2 regions of the Streptomyces sp. KMM 9044 genome follow, and region 1 is predicted to be linked to the other one. Evidence: riboswitches for the same ligand, from Rfam matches in the RefSeq annotation. Region 1 holds a riboswitch; the other holds the start of a gene.

Evidence for each region. A riboswitch is a leader RNA that binds a small molecule or an ion and turns the genes downstream of it on or off. The one in region 1 is predicted to bind glycine.
Region 2: it holds a riboswitch for glycine, as region 1 does, so the genes downstream of both, gcvP (aminomethyl-transferring glycine dehydrogenase) here and gcvT (glycine cleavage system aminomethyltransferase GcvT) in region 1, are expected to answer to the same signal.

What each region holds. Positions count from the first base shown of each region.
Region 1 is NZ_CP113910.1:2,037,676-2,041,074, forward strand. It holds gene HUV60_RS09120 (enhanced serine sensitivity protein SseB) at 1-283, opposite strand, end outside; gene HUV60_RS09125 (ATP-binding protein) at 392-1,060, opposite strand; glycine riboswitch at 1,297-1,396, shown strand; glycine riboswitch at 1,397-1,520, shown strand; gene gcvT (glycine cleavage system aminomethyltransferase GcvT) at 1,556-2,719, shown strand; gene gcvH (glycine cleavage system protein GcvH) at 2,861-3,238, shown strand; gene glyA (serine hydroxymethyltransferase) at 3,254-3,399, shown strand, end outside.
Region 2 is NZ_CP113910.1:6,473,847-6,477,245, forward strand. It holds gene HUV60_RS29250 (DNA polymerase IV) at 1-1,001, shown strand, start outside; gene HUV60_RS29255 (PRC-barrel domain-containing protein) at 1,108-1,482, opposite strand; glycine riboswitch at 1,603-1,699, shown strand; gene gcvP (aminomethyl-transferring glycine dehydrogenase) at 1,871-3,399, shown strand, end outside.

The DNA.
Region 1 (3,399 bases):
CGACCTGACGGAACTGTTCCTCGGAGCTGAAGACCGGTACGTACGCCTGGCCGTCGATCTCCGTCATGGGCAGGTCCAGCGGGCCGCTGTCCGGTCCGCCGCCGTTGGGCAGTGGTATCCACAGGTGACTGCGGCCCAGCACCTCGATGATCCGGCCGTCGGCCGAGGGGACGCCGAGGGACGCGGAGAGCGCCTCCTCCAGTTCGTTGCCGGGCCATCCGCCGTGCGGGTGGGGGTGAGTCTGTGCCGGGAAGTCCGCGGAGAAGCCCGCCGGGAAGTCCATCTGCCTACCGCCTGCCTGGAACCACTGCTGTGGCTGAAAAGGCTAACCGCTGCCGTACCCCGGCGTGCGGCCCGTCCACGGGCCGGCCGTGGAGCCGCCGGCCCGTGATCAGTCCGTGAACTCGATGCGGTGCAGCGCGTCCGCCGCGTCGCGGTCGGCCAGGACCGCCGAGCCGCAGCCCGCGGGCAGGTCGCCGCGCGTCACGGACGTCAGCAGCCGGTCGATGGCGGTGCGGTGGCGCCGGAAGGCGTACCGGGAGACCCCGCGGCCGCGCTCGCGCTGGCCGTCCAGGGCCTGCTTCGGGGGGACGTCGAGCAGCAGCAGGTGCAGGACCGCGCCCCGGCGGCGGGCCTCGCGGGCCAGCCAGCGGCGCACCCAGGCCTGCGTGCCGCAGTCGTGGACGACGACGCCCTCACCGGTGCGCAGGGCGCGCCGCAGTCCGGCGTAGTGGGCGAGGCGGACCAGGGGCCGGTACACCGCGTACGGCAGGAGGCGCGGCATGCCGCGGTCCCAGCGGTCCCGGGTGTCCTGCGAGTCGATGCGGGTGCCGCGCGCCGCGCGCCGCATGAGGGTGGACTTGCCGCTGCCGGGCAGTCCGGTGACCACGACGAGGTCGCGGGGGCCGAAGAGCAGGGCGTGCGGGCTGCGGCCGGCACGCTCGCGCAGGTCGCGGACGACCGGCGCGGGCAGGATGACGCGGGTCCCCCGCACCGAGGGGGCCTGCTGCTCGGGCAGCGCGACGCCCGTGGTGGTGGCGTACGCCGTGGCCTTGTTCACCGTAAGTCCTCCCCTGGGGGCGGTCCGGCCCTGTGACCAGGTACCGGACCGTCTCCCCGCCGAGTGTAAAGAGACGGTAACGCCGCGGTCTTCAGGATTCCTTCCCTTTCCCGGTACAGGCCTGTCACAGCCGTCCGTGAACACCCGAACACCCTGCGCTTCCTCCCAGAAGGGTCCCCCTGCCGCGGCCCGGCGATGCGTGCAATGATGTGCGCGCCAACTGCATACCGGCCGTTCGAATCCGCGCGGGAGAGTCCCCGGCACCGTTGCCGCCGGGGCGCCGAAGGAGCAAGTCCCTCCCTTGAATCTCTCAGGCACCGTTACCGCGTGGGCGAGGCACATCTGAAAAGCGGGCCGCCGCACGTGTTTCCGGCGGCCCCACCCAAGGTGCAAACCGTGGTCGTCCCCTGCGCGGGCGGTCATGGCGAACCTCTCAGGTCCCGATGACAGATGGGGAGGAACGACCTCGCCCGTCCTGCCCTGGGAGACCGACCGATGAGCAGTACCGCACCCCGCCGGACCGCACTGGACGCCCTGCACCGTTCGCTCGGCGCCACGATGACCGATTTCGCCGGCTGGGACATGCCCCTGCGCTACGGCTCCGAACGCGACGAGCACAACGCCGTGCGCACGAGAGCCGGCCTCTTCGACCTCTCCCACATGGGCGAGATCACCGTCACCGGCCCGCAGGCGACGCAGCTCCTCGACCACGCGCTGGTCGGCAACATCGGGACCGTCAAGCCCGGCCGCGCCCGCTACACCATGATCTGCCGCGAGGACGGCGGCATCCTGGACGACCTGATCGTCTACCGGCTCGAGGACACCGGGGCCGGGTCCCCTCACGCCGGGACCCCTCACGCCGGGACCCCTCACTACATGGTGGTCGCGAACGCCTCCAACGCCCAGGTGGTGCTGGACGCGCTGGTGGAGCGGTCGGCCGGCTTCGACGCCGAGGTCCGTGACGACCGCGACGCGTACGCGCTGCTCGCGGTGCAGGGCCCCGAGTCCCCCGGCATCCTGCGGTCCCTGACCGACGCCGACCTCGACAACCTGAAGTACTACGCCGGGCTGCCCGGCACGGTCGCGGGCGTCCCCGCGCTGATCGCCCGTACCGGCTACACCGGCGAGGACGGCTTCGAGCTGTTCGTGAAGCCGGAGCACGCGGTCGGGCTGTGGCAGGCGTTGACCGGGGCCGGCGAGGGCGCCGGGCTGGTCCCGTGCGGGCTGTCCTGCCGGGACACGCTGCGCCTGGAAGCCGGCATGCCGCTGTACGGCAACGAGCTGAGCACCTCCCTGACGCCGTTCGACGCCGGGTTCGGGCGGGTGGTGAAGTTCGAGAAGGAGGGCGACTTCGTGGGCCGCGCCGCCCTGACCGAGGCCGCCGCCCGCGCCGGGGCGACCCCGCCCCGCGCCCTGGTCGGCCTGGTCGCCGAGGGCCGCCGGGTGCCGCGCGCCGGGTACGCGGTGGTCGCCGGCGGCGAGGTGATCGGCGAGGTCACCTCCGGTGCGCCCTCCCCGACGCTGGGCCGGCCGATCGCGATGGCGTACGTCGACGTGGCGTACGCGGCGCCGGGCACGGAGGGTGTCGGCGTGGACGTCCGCGGCAGCCACGAGCCGTACGAGGTCGTGGCACTGCCGTTCTACAAGCGGCAGAAGTGACACCGCCGTAGACGGCCCCGGCACGGCCTTCCGGGCTTTCGCACGTCGGGGCACGGCGGTGCGCGGTGCCGTACGGCGGCGCAGGCCGACGTAGTTTCCGACTCATCAAGCACATCCCCCGCTTACAGGAGAACCCAGACCATGAGCAACCCCCAGCAGCTGCGTTACAGCAAGGAGCACGAGTGGCTGTCGGCCGCCGAGGACGGCGTGTCGACGGTCGGCATCACCGAGCACGCGGCCAACGCGCTCGGCGACGTCGTGTTCGTCCAGCTTCCCGAGGTGGGTGACACCGTGACCGCGGGCGAGACCTGCGGCGAACTGGAGTCGACCAAGTCGGTCAGCGACCTGTACTGCCCGGTCACCGGTGAGGTCACCGAGATCAACGAGGACGTGGTGAACGACCCGTCGCTGGTGAACTCGGCCCCCTTCGAGGGCGGCTGGCTGTTCCGGGTGCGGACCGGCGAGGAGCCGGCCGACCTGCTCTCCGCCGCCGAGTACGACGCCTTCATCCAGGGCTGAGGAGGCCGTAGCCGCATGTCGCTTCTGAACACCCCGCTGCACGAGCTCGACCCCGACGTCGCCGCCGCGGTCGACGCCGAGCTGCACCGCCAGCAGTCCACCCTCGAGATGATCGCCTCGGAGAACTTCGCCCCGGTCGCGGTCATGGAGGCCCAGGGCAC
Region 2 (3,399 bases), 4.4 Mb from region 1:
TGCTGATCGAGCCGGGGACCGAGCGGGCCCTGCTGGCACCACTGCCGGTCCGGACTCTGCCGGGTGTCGGGCCGGCCACCGGTGACCACCTGCGGCGTGCCGGGATCCACACGGTCGGGGAACTTGCCGAGGCGGGGGAGGCCGAGCTGGTACGCCTGCTCGGCAAGGCACACGGACACGCTCTGCACGCCATGTCCCTGGCGCGGGACGAACGATCCGTGGTGGCCGAGCGGGAGACGAAGTCGGTGTCGGTCGAGGACACCTACGACGTGGACATCCACGACCGGGTGCGGGTCGGAACGGAGGTCCAGCGCCTCGCCGACCGCTGTGTGCGCCGGCTGAGGACGGCAGGGCTGTCGGGCCGGACCATCGTGCTGAAGGTGCGCCGGTACGACTTCTCGACGCTCACCCGCTCCGAGACCCTGCGAGGGCCCACGGACGATCCCGCGGTGGTGCGCGAGGCCGCGGCGCGGCTGCTGGACTCGGTCGACACGACGGGCGGCGTGCGGCTGCTGGGCGTGGGGGTCAGCGGGCTCGCGGACTACACGCAGGAGGACCTGTTCGCACAGGCGGCGGGGGAGCGGGAGAAGGAGCTGCTGGGCGAGGAGGCGGGGGCGGCCGCACCCTCGGAGGAACAGCAGCAGGCGGACGCCGAGCGGCGCTGGCCTGCCGGGCACGACGTACGGCACAGTGAGTACGGCCATGGGTGGGTCCAGGGCAGTGGCCTGGGGAGGGTCACCGTGCGGTTCGAGACGCCCGGGTCGGTGCCGGGGCGGGTGCGGACCTTCCGGACCGGGGACCCGGCCCTGCACCCCGCGGATCCGCTGCCGTTGGTGGAGAGAAGACCTCGGGACGACAGGGAGAGCGCGGACGGCCCGAGCAACAAGGACGGTCGGGCCGGCGACGGTCGGCACGCTGAGGGCGGCCAGGGCGGCCGGGAGGTCCGGGGCAGCCAAGAGGCAGCGGCCGGTGTACCGGATCCAGGGCTCTCGGGAGGGTAGGACCCAGGGCTGCCCCGGACGTGGAACAGTGACGAGGACCGTGCGGATTGTGCCCGCAGAGGCCGGAGGGCGGGGCAGCAACGGCACGTGGGTGCCACGGAGGGCGTCAGGCTGAGTCGTCGCTGCCGGCGAGTTTGCCGAAGTCGTGGTCCGGGAGCGGGGGAGGGGCGGCGATGTCCAGGCCGTAGTGGTGGTAGAGCTGGAGCTCCTGCTCCGGGGAGAGGTGACGGCCCACGCCGAAGTCGGGGGCGTCCTTGATCAGGGCGCGTTCGAAGGGAATGTGGAGGCCGCCGTCGATCAGCTCGCTCGGCTCCAGAGGAACGAAGGCGTCCCTGCTGAACAGGCCGGTGCGTATCGCCGCCCACTCCGGCACGCCGGTGGCGTCGTCGAGATAGACCTCGTCGATCGTGCCGATCCGGGTGCCGTTGCGGTCGAATGCCTTGCGGCCGATCAGGTTGCGCGGATCGATGTCGGTCTGCACGGGCCCTCCACTGGTCGCAATTCCGCACACCACTCGTCAGCACTACAAAACGGCACAATCGGCGCGTCGGCCACTCGAACGTCCGGATCTTGCCCTCGCTGGTACGCTGGCAGCGGCTGCTGACCCCGTGCGGGAGAGTCCTCCAGGCGCCACCGGAGGGCGCCGAAGGAGCAAATCCTCCCCGGAATCTCTCAGGCCCACGTACCGCATGGACGAGGTCACTCTGGAAAGCAGAGCGGGTGTCCACGGTTTCCGCTCTCACCGACGGTGAAAGCCGGCTGCCCCGGGCAGCCGGTGAAGCTCTCAGGTTGAGATGACAGAGGGGGAGGCCGTCCGGGCACCCGTCACGGTGCCCCTCGAAGGTCGTCAGACCAGGAGGCCTCCGCACATGACCGTCCATCGCATTCCCCTCTCCGAGCTCGAACAGGGAACGCCCTTCGAGCGGCGTCACATCGGCCCCGACCACGAGGCCCGCGCCAAGATGCTCGCGCAGGTCGGCTACGGCTCGCTCGACGAGCTGACGGCCGCCGCGGTCCCGGATGTGATCAAGAACGCTGACGCGCTGGACCTGCCGGATGCCCGGACCGAGCCCGAAACGCTGGACGAACTGCGATCGCTGGCCGACCGCAACGAGGTGCTCGGCTCCATGATCGGGCTGGGGTACTACGGGACCTTCACGCCGCCCGTCATCCTGCGGAACGTGATGGAGAACCCCGCCTGGTACACGGCGTACACGCCGTACCAGCCGGAGATCTCGCAGGGACGGCTCGAAGCGCTGCTGAACTTCCAGACCATGGTCGCCGAGCTCACCGGCCTGCCGACCTCCGGTGCCTCCCTGCTCGACGAGGGCACCGCGGCCGCCGAGGCGATGGCCCTGTCGCGCCGCATGGGCAGGAACAAGAGGGGCCTGTTCCTGGTCGACGCGGACGCGCTGCCGCAGACCGTCGCCGTCATCGAGACCCGGGCCGAGCCGGCCGGCGTCGAGGTCGTGGTCGCCGACCTGAGCGAGGGCATCCCCGCCGAGGTGGCCGAGCGCGAGATCAACGGCGTGCTGGTCCAGTACCCGGGCGCCTCCGGTGCCGTACGCGACATCAAACCGGTGATCGACCAGGCGCACGAGCTGGGCGCGCTCGTCACCGTGGCCGCCGATCTGCTCGCCCTCACGCTGCTGAGGTCCCCCGGCGAACTCGGCGCGGACATCGCCGTCGGCACGACACAGCGCTTCGGAGTGCCGATGGGCTTCGGCGGACCGCACGCCGGATACATGGCCGTGCAGGAAAAGATGGCGCGCAGTCTGCCCGGCCGGCTCGTCGGCGTCTCCGTCGACGCGGACGGGCACAAGGCCTACCGGCTCGCCCTCCAGACCCGTGAACAGCACATCCGCCGTGAGAAGGCCACCAGCAACATCTGTACCGCCCAGGTGCTGCTCGCCGTCATGGCCGGCATGTACGCCGTGCACCACGGCCCCGAGGGGCTGCGGACCATCGCGTGGCGCACCCACCGCTATGCGACGGTCCTCGCCGAGGGACTGCGGGCCGGCGGCGTGGAGATCGTCCACGCAGCCTACTTCGACACGCTGACCGTACGGGTCCCCCGGCGGGCCGCCGAGGTCGTGGCCGCCGCCCGGGACAACGGCGTCAACCTGCACCGCGTCGACGCCGACCTCGTCTCGATCGCCTGCGACGAGACCACCACGCGCGACCGGCTCGCCGCAGTGTGGAGCGCCTTCGGCCTCGAGGGTGACGTCGAGTCCCTGGACGCGGCCGCGCGCAACGCCCTGCCGGACGCCCTGCTGCGCACCGACGAGTACCTGACGCACCCCGTCTTTCACCAGCATCGCTCCGAGACGGCGATGCTGCGCTACCTGCGCAGGCTCGCCGACCGCGACTACGCGCTGGACCGCGGCATGATCCCGCT